4 regions of the [Bacillus] caldolyticus genome follow, and region 4 is predicted to be linked to each of the others. Evidence: riboswitches for the same ligand, from Rfam matches in the RefSeq annotation. Region 4 holds a riboswitch; each other region holds the start of a gene.
What was found. Region 4 has a riboswitch for S-adenosylmethionine ahead of mtnW (2,3-diketo-5-methylthiopentyl-1-phosphate enolase). Riboswitches for the same ligand answer to the same signal wherever they lie in the genome.
Positions count from the first base shown of each region.

Region 1: it holds a riboswitch for S-adenosylmethionine, as region 4 does, so the genes downstream of both, CWI35_RS08005 (phosphoadenylyl-sulfate reductase) here and mtnW (2,3-diketo-5-methylthiopentyl-1-phosphate enolase) in region 4, are expected to answer to the same signal.
Region 2: it holds a riboswitch for S-adenosylmethionine, as region 4 does, so the genes downstream of both, CWI35_RS03395 (hypothetical protein) here and mtnW (2,3-diketo-5-methylthiopentyl-1-phosphate enolase) in region 4, are expected to answer to the same signal.
Region 3: it holds a riboswitch for S-adenosylmethionine, as region 4 does, so the genes downstream of both, CWI35_RS13040 (methionine ABC transporter ATP-binding protein) here and mtnW (2,3-diketo-5-methylthiopentyl-1-phosphate enolase) in region 4, are expected to answer to the same signal.

Region 1 is NZ_CP025074.1:1,517,378-1,521,466, reverse strand. It holds gene cysC (adenylyl-sulfate kinase) at 88-699, opposite strand; gene sat (sulfate adenylyltransferase) at 712-1,872, opposite strand; gene CWI35_RS08010 (phosphate transporter) at 2,002-2,130, opposite strand; gene CWI35_RS08005 (phosphoadenylyl-sulfate reductase) at 2,150-2,857, opposite strand; SAM riboswitch class I at 2,983-3,087, opposite strand; gene CWI35_RS08000 (DUF1128 domain-containing protein) at 3,217-3,441, opposite strand; gene CWI35_RS07995 (low molecular weight protein-tyrosine-phosphatase) at 3,791-4,089, shown strand, end outside.
Region 2 is NZ_CP025074.1:647,199-651,287, reverse strand. It holds gene CWI35_RS03405 (ABC transporter permease) at 1-349, shown strand, start outside; gene opp4A (oligopeptide ABC transporter substrate-binding protein) at 363-2,147, shown strand; SAM riboswitch class I at 2,198-2,302, shown strand; gene CWI35_RS03395 (hypothetical protein) at 2,353-2,709, shown strand; gene CWI35_RS03390 (VOC family protein) at 2,726-3,109, shown strand; gene CWI35_RS03385 (PaaI family thioesterase) at 3,290-3,772, shown strand.
Region 3 is NZ_CP025074.1:2,523,872-2,527,960, reverse strand. It holds gene CWI35_RS13050 (MetQ/NlpA family ABC transporter substrate-binding protein) at 1-789, opposite strand, end outside; gene CWI35_RS13045 (methionine ABC transporter permease) at 805-1,473, opposite strand; gene CWI35_RS13040 (methionine ABC transporter ATP-binding protein) at 1,463-2,491, opposite strand; SAM riboswitch class I at 2,579-2,688, opposite strand; gene CWI35_RS13035 (hypothetical protein) at 2,762-3,109, opposite strand; gene CWI35_RS13030 (thioredoxin family protein) at 3,256-3,573, opposite strand; gene CWI35_RS13025 (toprim domain-containing protein) at 3,570-3,929, opposite strand; gene CWI35_RS13020 (YusG family protein) at 4,028-4,089, opposite strand, start outside.
Region 4 is NZ_CP025074.1:1,030,003-1,034,091, reverse strand. It holds gene CWI35_RS05390 (carbon-nitrogen family hydrolase) at 1-332, opposite strand, end outside; gene CWI35_RS05385 (pyridoxal phosphate-dependent aminotransferase) at 430-1,617, shown strand; SAM riboswitch class I at 1,702-1,810, shown strand; gene mtnW (2,3-diketo-5-methylthiopentyl-1-phosphate enolase) at 1,882-3,123, shown strand; gene mtnX (2-hydroxy-3-keto-5-methylthiopentenyl-1-phosphate phosphatase) at 3,120-3,782, shown strand; gene CWI35_RS05370 (methylthioribulose 1-phosphate dehydratase) at 3,779-4,089, shown strand, end outside.

The DNA.
Region 1 (4,089 bases), 490 kb from region 4:
GCTGCTTTTATTGTAAATGGTCTGCCTTGGGATGAAAACGACCTTGTCAAATGACCTCCCGTTCTTTTTTGGCAGAGGACGGGGGAATCAGTCTGTTTTCGCGGCCGGGATCATTCCTCGCTCGCGCAGGTAGGCGAGCACTTGCTCGGCACATTCGTCAACCGAATAACGGTGTGTTTCGATCGTCAGCTCCGGTGCTTCCGGCGCTTCGTACGGCGAGTCGATGCCCGTAAATTCACGGATTTCCCCGCGGCGAGCTTTTTGATACAGCCCTTTCGGATCGCGCTTTTCGCATTCTTCAAGCGGGCAGTTGACGTAAATTTCGATAAACTCGTCTTCTTCGACTAAGCGGCGGACGAGCGCCCGGTCTTCGGCAAACGGCGAGATGAACGCCGTCAGCACAAACTGGCCGCTGTCGACAAACAGCTTTGCCACTTCGCCGATGCGGCGGATGTTTTCCGTCCGGTCGGCGGCGGAAAAGCCGAGATCTTTATTGAGCCCGTGCCGGATGTTGTCGCCGTCTAAGACATAATTCTGAATGCCGAGCTCAAACAGTCGTCTGGAGACAGCGTTGGCCACCGTCGATTTGCCGGAGCCGGACAGCCCGGTGAACCAAAGGATGGCGCTATGATGGCCGTTGCGCTTGCGACGATCTTCTTTTGTGACCGATGTGTGATGCCAAACGATGTTCGTGCTCATCGCGATCCTCCTTTAGCGCGCTGACGGGGCGACCGTTTCGCGTTCTTGCAGCCCTTTGATCAAGACGGCTGCCACTTCCGGGCGGCTGAACGTGCTCGGCGGCACTTGGCCGTTGCGCAGCATTTCACGAACTTTCGTGCCGGAAAGGACGACATGGTATTTCGCGTCATGCGGACACGTTTTTGTCGATGCCATCCCTTCGCATTTCGTGCAGTAAAAGCTATGTTCGAAAAAGAGCGGCGTAATGCCAAGCTCTTCAGCCGTAAAGTTCAAGAAGATTTTTTGCGCATCATACGTACCGTAATAATTGCCGACACCAGCGTGGTCGCGGCCGACGATGAAGTGCGTGCAGCCGAAATTTTTGCGCACCATCGCGTGGAAAATGGCTTCACGCGGACCGGCATAGCGCATCGCAGCTTGGAAGACGCCGAGGAAAACGCGGTCTTTCGGGTAATAGTTTTCCAGCAGCACTTGATAGCTTTCCATCCGGATGTCAGCCGGAATATCGTCCGCTTTCGTTTCGCCGACGAGTGGGTTTAAAAACAAGCCATCAACGATCTCGAGCGCGCATTTTTGAATGTATTCATGGGCGCGGTGAACCGGATTGCGCGTTTGGAAGCCGACAACGGTGTTCCAGCCAAACTCAGCAAACTTTTTCCGCGTTTCTGCTGGATCAAAATAAAACGAGGCGAATTGGCCTTTGTCGGTCCGTTTGACAAGCGTAATCTCCCCGCCGACATACACATCCGGTTTTTCAAACAGTTTGCGCACGCCTGGGTGAGCAAGTTCATCCGTTTTATAAACGAGCTTCGCTTCTTTCGTTTTGTCTGGGCGGTAAATGTCAGCGATCTCAATGACGCCGTAGACGTCGCCACGATAAACGAGTTTCGCCTTATCGCCGACGGCGAGCTCTTTCGCCTTTTCTTCTGTTACCGCGAGCGTGATCGGAATGCTCCAGACGGTGCCGTCAGACAGACGCATTGTTTCAACAACCGCGTCGTAATCCGTTTTCGTTAAAAAACCAGTGAGAGGGCTGTAGGCGCCCGTTCCGATCAGCTCCAAGTCGCTCAGTTCGGCTTTGGAGAGCTCGATCGTTTTGGTCGCCTCATCAAGCGGATAGTCCGGATTCCAACGATTGATCAATGTGTCGCCATGCGGGATGCTTACGCTCATGTTCATAACCTCCTAGATTGATAGATGTTGTGAAATGCCGCTGCCATGTTCATGAGGCAAGCGCTCTTTTTTCAGGCTAATGACGCCAAGCAGACGCTCAAGATGGCGATGACCGTATAGACGTCGCTGTCAAACAGCAGCTTGACGATTCGGAATGGCGTCCGATTCGTCAGCGACGCCTATCGAGGCCGCCGCGCCGCTCGCCTCGATGTTCATCGCGAAGAAAAAGGAAGCGATCAAAGCAATGGCAAGGAGCATATCGTTTTTCTCTCCTTCCTTAAGCGAGATGGAGACCGCATTCCGTCTTTCCTTGGCCGGCCCAGCGCCCGGAGCGCAAGTCGTTCGGATCTGTAGCCGGAGCGGTGCACGGGGCGCAACCGATGCTCGGGTAGCCGCGGTCGTGGAGCACATTGTACGGGAGATGGCGTTTGTACACGTAATTCCATACGTCTTTCCACGTCCAGTGAATGAGCGGACAGACTTTAATAGAACGGAACTTGTCGTCTTTGTTAATGTACTCGACATGCCGCCGCGTCGGCGATTGCTCGCGGCGCAAGCCGGAAATCCACGCCGTCACCCCGGTCAGCACCTCGCGCAGCGGAATGACTTTGCGCAGCTCACAGCATTTGTTCGGGTCGCGTTTCCATAACTCGTCGCCAAACTGCGCCTTCTGTTCTTCCAACGTCAAGCGCGGCTGCTTCATCACGATGCGAAGCGACGGATATTTTTCTTTCACTTTCGCGATCGTATCGTACGTCTCTGGAAAATGCAGGCCGGTATCCAAAAAGACGATTTCGGCGTCCGGTTTGATTTGGGAGATGAGATCAATCAGCACAATCCCCTCGATGCCGAAGCTGCACGCGTATACGATCTCATCGCCGTATTCGCGATACGCCCAAGCAAGGACGTCAAGCGCCCCTTTTGTTTCATTATCGGACGGAAAAGACGGTTTTTCCGCCTTTTCCCACTGATCATACGTGAGCATCGGTTTCTCCTCCTCACAAAATCAAAGAAAATCCACGTAATTAGTCGGATATATAGCGGCCAAACGGCAATTCGGCGGCGAAAATCCTTCCTTGCATGAATCAGAAAGAGCGGGAGAAAGGGTGCCCCTTATTTTACTAAAGATCTTCTTTAGCTGGAATTGGCACTTTGCTATAGGCGGCAGGTTGACGGAGTTCATTGAGCCAATTCCTCCCTCACTCCCGAGCAACGTATGCAACGCATGTCATTTAATTGATTAAAATTTTAGCACAATTGACGATAATGTCAATCATAGTTTTTCGATAGGAATTGTTTTTATACGAAACAGCTGCATTGCCTGCCTAGCAGCAGATGGGAGCGTTATTTTTTGCGCAGGCTTCCGAGCTCTTCGACAATCGCCTGCATTTCGCTTGGGCTGAACGTCTCGCGTTTCATCACCATCTCGTAAATGTCTCTCAACTCATCGTACCATTCCTCGGAAAAATGGGACGGCTTGATGGCATCCAAGTTCAGCACTTTCAACTTTTGCTTCAACTGTTCGATCATGTAGGCGACGTTTTCCGCCGACCGTTTTGATAAATCCATTCGTTTACTCCTTTCATGGCAAGTTACTATGTATTGTACCATAGGTGCAGGAAGAATGGGGAGAGATTGCCTGGCTTGCTTTTCTGATGAAAAACGGATGATGTGGTAAAATGTAGGTGCACATGCATAGTGCCAGTCTAAAAGGTTGGTGAAACACCTCGTTTTCTTCAAAATGGTTGTCGTGAACGCGCACAAAAGTTGTTGGCCCATTCGCACACGCTCCCCCGCTGGAGTTGTTTTTTCGTTACATCCCCGTCCTTCTAGGGACAAAAAGGGCTAGATGAAAAGAAATGAAGGAAAACTAACGGTGGAAAGCACCGTGGACATAGAGAGAGGGGTGGCTGTTTGGATGATTAAAGTGCTGTTTGTTTGTCTTGGAAACATTTGTCGCTCGCCGATGGCGGAAGCGGTCTTCCGTCATTTGGTGAAAGAGCGGGGGCTTGACGGTCTGATTGCCGTTGATTCGGCGGGAACAGGCAGCTGGCATGTCGGTGAGCCGCCGCATGTGGGGACAAGAAGGGTTTTGACTGAAAATAAGATCGACTACTCCGGCATCCGCGCCCGGCAAGTGAATCATCGTGACTTGGAAGAATTTGATTACATCATCGCCATGGACGCAGCCAACTTGAACGATTTGCGCCGATTGGC
Region 2 (4,089 bases), 380 kb from region 4:
CGAGCTGGATTATGTCAGCGCGTCAAAAACGCTCGGCACGCCAGATTGGAAAATCATTATTTTTCAAATTTTGCCCAACCTCAGCTCGATCATTATCGTCAATTTGACGTTAAATTTGGCGGGCAACATCGGCATCGAGTCCGGGCTCACGTATCTTGGCTTCGGGCTGCCGGAGAGCACGCCGAGCTTAGGGACGTTGGTCAGCTATGCGACCAACCCGGATGTTTTGCAAAACAAATGGTGGGTTTGGTTGCCTGCGTCATTGCTTATTTTAGTGATGATGCTGTGCATAAATTTCATCGGCCAAGCGCTGAAACGTGCGGCTGATGCAAGACAACGACTAGGATAAGGGGGAAGAAAATGTGAAGAGAAAATGGCTGGCGGCTCTCGCCGCGCTCTTGCTCGTGCTCGCCGGGTGCACGGGCAAATCCGACACAACGAGCGGAAAGGGCAACAATAACGAAAAACCGGCGGCTCAGAAGGAAGACATCAGCAAATTCCCGATGACGGTGAAAAACGACGGGAAAATCATCGACGGCGGCGTGTTGAAATACGGCCTTGTGTCCGATACGCCGTTTGAAGGGACGCTCAGCTATGCATTCTACACCGGAGCGCCCGACGCAGAGATTTTGCAATTTTTTGACGAGTCGCTTTTCCGGACGAACGGTGACTATGAAATTACAAATGATGGGGCTGCCACGTATGAGTTGTCGGATGATAAAAAGACGATGACAATCCATATTAAAGACAATGTGAATTGGCATGACGGCCAGCCGGTGACCGCTGAAGACTTGGAGTATGCGTATTTGGTCATCGGCCATAAAGATTACACCGGCGTCCGCTATGGCGATGCGCTCATCCAAGGGATCGTCGGGATGGAAGAATATCACAGCGGCAAAGCGGATAAAATTTCCGGCATTAAAGTCATCGACAAAAAGACGTTGACGATCACATGGAAACAGGCCAATCCGTCGGTGTTGACCGGCATCTGGGCGTATCCGCTGCCGAAGCATTACTTGAAAGACATTCCGATCAAAGACTTGGCGAAATCGGATAAAATCCGGAAAAACCCGATCGGGTTCGGTCCGTTTAAAGTGAAGAAAATCGTTCCGGGCGAGTCGGTAGAGTTTGTTCGCAATGATGACTACTGGGCTGGCAAACCGAACTTGGAAGGCGTCATTTTGAAAGTCGTCAGCCCGCAAGTCGTCCTGCAAGCGCTGAAAAAAGGCGAAATTGACGTCGCTGAGTTCCCGACTGACCAATATTTGAACGCGAAAGGGACGAAAAACATTCAGTTTATCGGTAGAGTGGATTTGGCGTACAACTATATCGGCTTTAAACTCGGCCATTGGGATGCGAAAAAGCAGGAAAACGTAATGGACAATCCGAAATTCCAAAACAAAAAACTGCGCCAAGCGATGGCGTATGCCATCAACAACCAAGAGGTGGCTGACCGCCTGTATCATGGCTTGCGCTTCCCGGCGAACACGCTCATTCCGCCGTCGTTCCCGGGCTATCATGACAGCTCCATCAAAGGATATACGTACAATCCGGAAAAAGCGAAACAATTGCTGGATGAAGCGGGATATAAAGATGTGGATGGCGATGGCCTCCGCGAAGATCCAAACGGCAAAAAATTCAAGATCAACTTCTTGGCGATGAGCGGTGGGGACATCGCTGAACCGCTGGCCAAATTTTATATGCAATGCTGGAAAGATGTGGGCCTCGATGTTCAGCTTGTAGACGGACGCTTGGCGGAGTTCAACTCCTTCTACGATATGGTCGAAAAAGACGATCCGAAAGTGGATGTCTACGCCGCCGCTTGGGGAACTGGAACGGACGTCGACCCGTACGGATTGTACGGCCGCAACGTCATGTTCAACTACTCGCGCTGGGTGAATGAGAAAAACGATGAACTGTTGGAAAAAGGCCATTCCGAACAGGCGTTTGACAAAGAATATCGTCGGAAAATTTACAGTGAATGGCAAAAGCTGATGAACGAAGAAGTGCCGGTCATCCCGACGTTGTATCGTTCGGCCATTTATGCCGTCAACAACCGCGTCGCCAACTTCACGGTCGATCCGGGCTCGAAACTGACGTGGAAAGATGTCGGCGTCACGTCCGAGCAACCGGAAGTCGAACAATGACGATTGTTGCCTTTGATGATGTATGATAAGATAGAAGACAAATTGCATACGTCTTATCAAGAGTGGGCGAGAGAACGGGCTTGATGACCCCACAGCAACCTGCCGCAGGCAAGGTGCTAACACCCGCAAAGCGGTTTCGCTTTGGATGATAAGAACGGCTCATGGCCCCTTTCGCATCATTCCGAGGCGAAGGGGGTTTTTGTCGATGGGAGGTGAAGGAGAAACAGTGGAGGAGGCGGTTTCGCTCCGCGCTTGCATGGCCGCTCATCTCCCTGCCGCAGCGTTCGCCGTTTGTGTCATGCGCTGTGTGCAGGCGGAGCTCATCCGGTTTGACCCTAAGGCGGCGGTGCATGTCGACCGTGGGGACGGATACGTTCATTTGTATGGGGAAGCGCAAGGAACAGCCTTTTCGTTGTTGTTGACCAACAGTGAGGCGGACGAATGGAAGGCGGACGGACCGTACGCCCTTGACCGCTACATATGGACAGAGCTTGGGAAAAAAGGGATTTTCCCGATGCAGATGACGCCGTATTTACAAGCAGTATGGTTAACTGAGTCATAGAAAGGAAGAGGGACGAATGGCAGTCAAAAAATTTGAACATGTCGGCATTCAAGTGAAAGACATCGAAGCATCGAAAGAGTTTTATCAAAATGTTGTCGGCTTGGAGCTGCTCGACGAAATGATTCATACGAACGGCACGATGAAATTGGCGTTTTTAGGGATTGGCGGCTCGATCATTGTCGAGCTGATCGAAGGATACAATCCGGATTTGCCGACGGAAGGAAAAGTGCACCATGTGGCGTTTACGGTGGAAGGCATTGAGCAGGAGAAAGAACGGCTTCAGTCGCTCGGTGTGCCGCTTGTGTGGGAAGAAATAACGACACTTCCGAACGGAGCAAAATATTTGTTCTTCCTCGGGCCCGACGGCGAATGGATCGAGTTTTACGAGCCTGCTCGATAAATGGCGTCACGCTAGGCGGCCAGCTGTTTGGGCCGCCTATGAATTTGCCGTCTGGCGATTGGCGCTTCGTTCCATTTTTCTTCGTATGGCCTTGCCTGCCGCTAGACAACAACCGTCCATGTAGGAGTCGTCGTCTTCTCGATTCAATGGTATACTAGAAAAAGAGAGGGGGAGGATGACGTGGAAGAAATGATCGTGCACGCGATTCAAGACGACTACCCTGATGAATTCGCCTGGTGCTACGGCTGCGGGCGTCTGAATGAACAAGGCCACCATTTCCGCACCGGGTGGCGGGGCGACAAAACGGTGACGGTGTATACGCCGCGTCCGGAACATACGGCGATTCCAGGGTTTGTGTACGGCGGGCTGATCGCCTCGCTCATTGATTGCCACGGCACCGGTTCAGCGGCGCTTGCCTTGCATCGGAAAAACGGCCATGAACCAGGGAGCGGGGAAACGCCGCCGCGCTTTGTTACTGCGTCGCTTCACGTCGATTTCGTCAAGCCGACGCCGCATGGAGTGCCGCTTGTCGCCGTCGGCACTGTGACGGAGATTCATCCGAAAAAATGGAAAGTGGACACCGAAGTGTTCGCCAACGGCGAACTGTGCGCCCGCGGGCAAGTCGTCGCCGTCGTAATGCCGAAAACGTTTGTCCGTGGGTAACAAGCAACGAAAGGCGCCGGAGAGCGGCTGTTTTTGACAGCGCTTTCTCCGGCGCTTGGCAACTGGTCGAAAACGGCTGCGCCTCACCTCGTTTCGCCATTGAGGACTGATGATGTCATGAAAAAGGCAACTCGACAACGCCTCTTCTCAAGTGGGGAAACCTTGTGAAATTGGTTCTCCTTTTTCAACAAAACCACCGATTTGGCGAACATCATCGTTTTTCACCGGTTTTCTCGGATTCCTCTGATCATCGCTTTCCATGCGTTTCAAAACAACAACAGCAGCTGCTGTTTGGCCTCGTCGAATCCAAGGAGAAC
Region 3 (4,089 bases), 1.5 Mb from region 4:
GATTTCTTTCGATTGCAGCACTTCGACAAGCGTTTTGATTTCTTTCCGGTTTTCATCGCCTTTGCGCACCGCAATAATGTTCACATACGGATTGTTTTTCGGCGACTCAACGGCGATCGGGTCTTTCGCCGGGTCCAAACCGGCGTCAAGCGCATAGTTGGCGTTGATCAGCACCGCATCGCCTTCGCCGTTTTTGTAAATTTGCGGCAGAAGCCCGGCGTCGACATCGGCCTTAAATTTTAAATGCTTTGGATTTTCGATGATGTCATTGACTGTCGCTTTCGTTTTATCGACGCCCGGTTTCAATTTGATGAGCCCTTTTTCTTGCAACATCGATAAAATGCGGCCATGGTCGGCGACCGAGTTGCTCATGATGATCGTCGCGCCGTCCGGCAGTTCTTCAATGCTTTTGTATTTTTTCGAGTATAACCCGATCGGCTCGATATGAATGCCGCCGGCGTTGACGAAATCATAGCCGTACTCTTTCTTTTGCGATTCCAAATACGGAATGTGTTGGAAATAGTTTGCGTCGATTTGCTTCTCAGCCAGCGCTTTGTTCGGCAAGATGTAATCTTGGAACGTAATAATCTCCAAGTCGATGCCTTTTTTCTTCAAAAGCGGTTTCGCTTTTTCCAAAATTTCCGCATGCGGCACGTTCGACGCACCGACTTTCAACTTCACCAATTTGCCGTCTTTGCCGCCTTCCGCGCTGTCGTTATTGTTGCCGCCGCATGCCGCCAAAGCGAGCACGAGAATGGCGGCGAGCAACACACCCAACCATTTCTTCATCAGTTGTTTCCCCCTTTATCGTTTATCGATTTTCGAAGTGACAAAGTCACCGATCAGCTGAATGATAAATACAATGACCAACACCAATACGGTTGCGACAAATGTCACATCGTTATGGTTGCGCTGGAACCCTTCCAAATACGCCAAGTTCCCAAGCCCGCCGGCGCCGATGGCTCCAGCCATCGCTGTATAGCTGACGAGCGACACCGCCGTCACCGTAATGCCGGAGACAAGCGCCGGCAAAGACTCCGGCAGCAGCACTTTCCAAATGATCGTCCACGTTGAGGCGCCCATCGCTTGGGCTGCTTCGATGACGCCTTTATCAATTTCGCGAAGAGCGATTTCGACCATGCGGGCGTAAAACGGCGCGGCCCCAATGACCAAAGCCGGCAACGCCGCATTGGCGCCAAGCATCGTCCCGACGAGCCATGTTGTAAACGGAATGAGCAAAATGATCAAAATAATAAACGGAATAGAGCGGAAAATGTTCACAAACGCAGCAATCACTGTATTGACAAACCGGTTTTCCCATAGGTTGCCCTTCGCTGTCAAAAATAGAAGCAAGCCAAGAACGATTCCGAGGACGAAAGTGGCCGCCACCGCCACTCCCGTCATATACAGCGTCTCGACCGTCGCCGCCCACATCGTCTCCCATTGCACGTTCGGCAGGAGGTTAGCGAGCATCGTGAATCACCTCCACCGCCACCTGCTGGCGTTGAATATAGTCAAGCGCCCGGTCGATTTCATCCCTCGCCCCGTCGAGGTGCACGAACAGCACCCCATAGGCGCCTTGATGGGTTTGCGAAATTTTCCCTTGCAAAATGTTGACATCGACGGCAAACTGACGCACCACTTCGGTGATGAGCGGCTTTCCGGCTGCCGCGCCGACGAACGTCAGCTGCGCGATCAGCCCGCTCGGGTATTGGCCAAACAAATGAGAAATCGCCTCTTCCGTCTCCTCGGGCTCGATCAGCTGCTTGACGAACCGTTTCGTAATCGGTTGCTGCGGGTTGCGGAACACATGCAGCACTTCGCCTTGCTCGACGATTCGGCCGCTTTCCATCACCGCAACGCGGTCGCAAATTTTGCGGATGACGTGCATTTCATGGGTGATCAGCACAATCGTCAGCCCGAGACGCTTGTTGATGTCAACGAGCAAGTCCAAAATCGCATCGGTCGTCTGGGGGTCCAACGCCGATGTCGCCTCGTCGCACAGCAAGACTTTCGGGTTGTTGGCGAGCGCCCGGGCGATGCCGACCCGCTGCTTTTGCCCGCCGCTCAGCTGCGACGGGTAGGCATCCTCGCGCCCGGAAAGGCCGACAAGCTCGATCAATTCATCCACCCGCTTGTTCCGCTCCTCTTTCGGGACGCCGGCAATTTCAAGCGGAAAGGCAATGTTTTCCCTGACTGTGCGAGACCAAAGCAAGTTGAAATGCTGGAAAATCATCCCGATTTCTTGGCGCGCCTTGCGCAGCTCCCGCCCTTTCACGCGCGTCATATCGCGCCCGGCGACGACCACCCGGCCGCTCGTCGGCTTCTCGAGCCCATTGAGCAAGCGGATGAGCGTGCTTTTCCCCGCGCCGCTGTAGCCGATAATGCCGAAAATTTCCCCTTCGCGAATCTCAAGCGACACATTGTCGACAGCCGTGACCGAGCCGTTGGCCGCTTGATAGATTTTCGTCACTTGTTCGAGTGTAATCATCGTTTCACCTTCCTCCCCAAGCGGCAGAGCGCAAAAAGAAAACCTTTCTGCCCGCAGAGAACAGAAAGGTATTGTGCACCATTCCGTCTCTTATCTCTCAAAGCAGGCCGCTTTGTGTGAATTGGCACCATTTCAGCACATGCGCTGACGGTTGCCGGGCTTCATTGGGCACATCCCTCCACCTCTCTTGATAAGAGCGCAACAATCGCCTATTCAATTGACTACGAATGTGATTGTATCATTGTCTGTCGAAGCGTGTCAACATCTTTTTTATCCGACGTCCCGATAAGGCTTGGCCAAATGGAGGAGCGATTCAAGAAGCAAAAGCTGGCGGAAGCTTCCTGACACGTGCACTTCACGCAACCGGACGAGCTGCTGCAGCTTCAGTTCGCCGTTCAGCAGGGACGCGAGCGCCTCTTTGGAACCGCGCACCGTCAATGTTTTCCGTTCATCGTTTTCCATCCCTCTAGCGGCTGATTCCTTGCCGATCAACAGCAAGGCGGTTTCGTCATCGCTTTCAAACCGAACATACAGCTGCTCATCCGGCAAAATCGGCACCAAATGGCGCAACACTTGCATCCGTTCCACGAACTGCCCAACTAATTCACGCATTTCCATGGATATCCCCTCCCCCATTTTTATTTTTTTCACTTCCACCTGAAGAGGAGAAATCCTTTACAAAAATCTCGACAACCCGTTGACGAACGAGCGCCGTTTTTGTCATTTCCCAAGAAATGTGTCAAACAGCGTCAAAAAAAGGCGAATCATCGGGACGGCAAGCAGGCTTGAATCACTTCGTACAAATACGGAACGGAATGAAAGGCATACCACTTGCCTGCGACCGTTCCGTCCCTAAAAAGAAGCAGGCAAGGAACGCTTTCAATTTTCCACGCAACGGCCTGCTCAGGGATATAGTTGATGTCCGTTTCGTAAAACGGCAGCGCCGGAAACAACTGCTCCACCACCGTGAGCATCCGCCGCGCCAGCTGGCACGTGCCGCACAGCGGGGTATACAAGTAAAGGGCCAGAAGCGGCTCGACTTCCACCACTCGCATGACATCGTTTCGGTCGATCGCTTTCACTCGCCTCTTCCCCTCATGAGCGATTCGATGCGGACGTCGAAACGAGCGCGCAACAGCACTTGCGCCAAGTGCCAAGGCGGAGCGGCCGCCACTTCGCGATACGCCCGGTCAATGTAAAGATGCTCCGCCTCTGGAAACATGCGGCGAAACTGCCGGCGCAATTTTTCTCCCGCCTCATCGGCATCGGCCAAGACGTATACATCGCATCCTTCCAGCTCATCGGCCAGCTCCTCAAGGCGCGCATCACTGATCGTGCCGTTTGTGCAGACGATGACGACTGGTTCGTTCAGCACCGCCGCCACTTTTTGCTTGTCTGATCGCCCTTCGACGATGATCACTTTTTCCACGCGTCGCATGTCCGACCCACCTAACTTCAAATGAGGATACTATTATTGTATGTCTTGCGCCGGCCAAATGTTGAAAATGAAAAGCAACGGCCATCCACCGTTGCCTTTCAACACCAGCCCGCTTCCCCGTCGCAATCGACATATTTTTGGTCCGGCTCAACGGTAGCGG
Region 4 (4,089 bases):
CTGTATTCGCCGACGATTTGACCGCTCCGGTCGGCCACGATCATCGTGTTCGTCACGCCGGTTGTTGTTTTTTTAGCGACCGAGCCGGCGACGAGATGGATGTTGTGTGCTTGCGCTAGGCGGGAGGCGAACGCTTTCGCCCGTTCGGCGCCTTCGTCGGCAATCTCATCTAGGCGCGTCAAATCGTAGCCGGTCGTCCATAATTCCGGCAGCACGATGATATTCGCGCCGTCCTTGACGGCCGATTCAATGGCGCTTTCCGCGCACCGTTCGTTTTCGTTCGGGTCGCCAAACGCAATATCAAGCTGGAGGCAGGCGATGCGGATCGTCATGAGTTTTCACCTCGAAAAAATTTTGCTTTACATTTTGCTTTTTACGATATATGATGTTGCACTAGAATTTCAAGAATTTTTTAAGAAGGTGTGGGCGATGACGATGGAAATTCCTTTTTCCGAGCTGCTTGAGCAGCTGCCAAAGCAATTTTTCGCCTCGCTTGTCGCAAAAGTCGGGGAGAAAATCAAGGCCGGATGCGACGTGATCAATTTAGGGCAAGGCAACCCGGATCAGCCGACGCCAAAGCATATCGTCGAGGCGATGCAGCGGGCGGCGGCCAATCCGAAATACCATAAATATTCGCCATTTCAAGGCTACTTCTTTTTGAAAGAAGCCATTGCCGCGTTTTACGCGCGTGAATACGGGGTGAACGTCGATCCAGACCGCGAAGTCGCCATTTTGTTCGGCGGCAAGGCCGGGCTTGTCGAGCTGCCGCTTTGCCTCGTCAACCCGGGCGATGTGGTGCTTGTCCCGGACCCGGGCTATCCGGACTATTGGTCGGGGATCGCGCTTGCCCGCGCGCGGATGGAAATGATGCCGCTTTCTTCGGAAAACGGATTCTTACCGGATTACGAAGCCATTCCGGAGTCGGTCGCCGACCGAGCGAAGCTCATGTTTTTAAACTATCCGAACAATCCGACCGGTGCGACGGCGACAAAGGAATTTTTCGCGGAGACGGTGGCGTTTGCCGCCAAGCACGGCATTGCCGTCGTGCACGATTTCGCTTATGGAGCGATCGGCTTTGACGGCCGGAAACCGGTCAGCTTCCTGGAAGCCGATGGGGCGAAAGACGTCGGCGTCGAAATTTATACGTTTTCGAAAACATACAATATGGCCGGCTGGCGTGTGGCGTTTGCCGTCGGCAACGAGCGGATCATTCGGGCGCTTGAGCTTTTGCAGGATCATTTGTATGTCAGCTTGTTCGGCGCCATCCAGGAAGCGGCCGCCGCGGCGCTCCTTGGTCCGCAAGATTGTGTCACGGAGTTGGTCGCATTGTATGAGGCGCGCCGCAATGCGTTCATCGCTGCGCTCTGCGAGATCGGTTGGGAAGCGCCGGCGCCATATGGGTCGTTTTTCGCCTGGCTTCCGCTGCCAAAAGGCATATCATCCGCTGAGTTTGCCGACATGCTGCTTGAGCGGGCGCATGTCGCCGTCGCCCCAGGCATCGGGTTCGGCGAGCACGGCGAAGGGTATGTGCGCGTCGGCCTCTTGACCGATGAAGCGCGGCTTCGCGAAGCAGCGGAGCGGATCGGCCGCCTTGGATTGTTCGAAAAAAATTTTTGAAAAATGATTGACAACGCCAATCGGCGATGTCATAATTCAAAGTAAATTTGCCAATTGTTTGATAAGTGCATAAACGAGCAGGCTTTCTTATCAAGAGCAGGCGGAGGGACGAGCCCAATGAAGCCCGGCAACCGGCTTGGCGCGCGCCAAGCACGGTGCTAATTCTTGCAGCGGAAACGCTGAGAGATAAGAAGAGCGCCATGGATGAGTGACGCCTCTTCTTATGAAGAGGCGTTTTTATTTCGAGATTGAGAGGGATGAACGATGAGTGCAGTGATGGCAACGTATTTGCTTCATGATGAAACAGACATTCGGAAAAAGGCGGAAGGGATCGCGCTCGGCTTGACGATCGGCACGTGGACCGACTTGCCGGCGTTGGAGCAGGAGCAGCTTCGCAAACATAAAGGGGAAGTCGTCGCTATTGACGAGCTTGGCGAAAGCGAGCGGGTAAACGCCTATTTCGGCAAGCGGCTGAAGCGGGCGATCGTCAAAATCGCCTACCCGACAGTCAACTTCAGCGCCGATTTGCCGGCATTGTTGGTCACGACGTTCGGCAAGCTGTCGCTCGACGGTGAAGTGCGGCTGCTTGATTTAGAGTTTCCGGATGAATGGAAGCGACAGTTTCCTGGGCCGCGCTTTGGCATCGACGGCATTCGCGACCGAGTCGGGGTGCATAACCGCCCACTGTTGATGAGCATTTTTAAAGGCATGATCGGCCGCGATTTGGCGTACTTGACGTCGGAATTGAAAAAACAGGCGCTCGGCGGCGTTGACCTGGTCAAAGACGATGAAATTTTGTTTGACAGCGAACTTCTTCCGTTTGAAAAGCGGATCACCGAGGGCAAGGCGGCGCTTCAGGAAGTGTACGAACAAACAGGCAAGCGGACGTTGTATGCCGTCAACTTGACCGGCAAAACGTTTGCGTTAAAGGACAAAGCGAAACGAGCCGCCGAGCTTGGCGCTGATGTGCTGTTGTTTAACGTCTTCGCTTATGGGCTTGACGTGTTGCAGGCGTTGCGCGAGGATGAGGAGATTGTGGTGCCGATTATGGCTCACCCGGCGTTCAGCGGCGCTGTTACGCCGTCTGAATTTTATGGGGTGGCGCCTTCGCTTTGGCTTGGAAAGCTTTTGCGGCTCGCCGGCGCCGACTTTGTCCTGTTCCCGTCGCCGTATGGCAGCGTGGCCTTGGAGCGTGAGCAGGCGCTTGGCATCGCAAGGGCGCTCACCGACGACCAAGAGCCGTTTGCCCGGGCGTTTCCGGTGCCGTCGGCCGGCATTCACCCGGGATTGGTGCCGCTCATCATCCGCGATTTCGGCCTTGACACCATCGTCAACGCCGGCGGCGGCATTCACGGCCATCCGGACGGGGCGATCGGGGGCGGCCGGGCGTTTCGCGCGGCGATCGACGCGGTGCTGGCCGGCCGTCCGCTTCGTGAGGCGGCTGCAGAAAACGAAGCGCTGCAAAAAGCGATCGACCGCTGGGGCGTCGTTGAGGTGGAAGCATGACGAAACAGCTCGTTCTCTTTTGTGATTTTGACGGCACCATTACGGAAAACGACAACATCATCGCTATTATGAAACAGTTCGCCCCGCCGGAGTGGGAGGCGTTAAAAGACGACATTCTCGCTGAGCGCATTTCTGTTCAGGAAGGAGTGGGGAAGATGTTTTCCCTCCTTCCGTCCACGTTGAAGGATGAAATTGTGGATTTCCTGCGGCGCACCGCTCGGTTGCGCGCGGGATTCCGAGAGTTTGTCGCGTTTACGAAAGAGCGAGGCATTCCGCTTTATATCGTCAGCGGCGGCATCGACTTTTTTGTCTATCCGCTGCTTGAAGGGCTCATTGAACCGGAGCGCATTTTTTGCAACGGCTCCGATTTCAGCGGTGAGACGATCCGCATCACATGGCCGCATGCATGCGACGGTGAGTGCCAAAACGGCTGCGGCTGCTGCAAGCCATCGCTCCTTCGCAAGCTTGCCCGCCCGGACGGATACCATGTCGTCATCGGCGATTCGATTACGGATTTAGCGGTGGCGAAGCAAGCGGATTACGTGATGGCGCGCGATTTTCTGCTCCAAAAATGCCAAGAGCTCGGCTTGCCGCATGCGCCGTTTGCAACGTTTTTTGACGTGATTGATGCGTTGCAGCGAATGGAGGTGATCGTATGAGCATCGTCGTGAAAAAGTGGAACGAGCTTGCGGAAGTGAAAGCCGAGCTCGCCGCCCGCGATTGGTTTTTCGCAACAAGCGGCAATTTGTCGATCAAAGTGACGGACGACCCGTTGACGTTTTTGGTGACAGCGAGCGGCAAGGATAAGCGGAAGCAAACGGATGAGGACTTCTTGCTCGTTGACGCTGCCGGCCGACCAGCGGAGAAAACACATTTAAAGCCATCAGCGGAGACGCTGCTGCATGTGGAAATTTACAACCGCACAAACGCCGGTTGCGTCTTGCACGTTCATACCGTGGACAACAA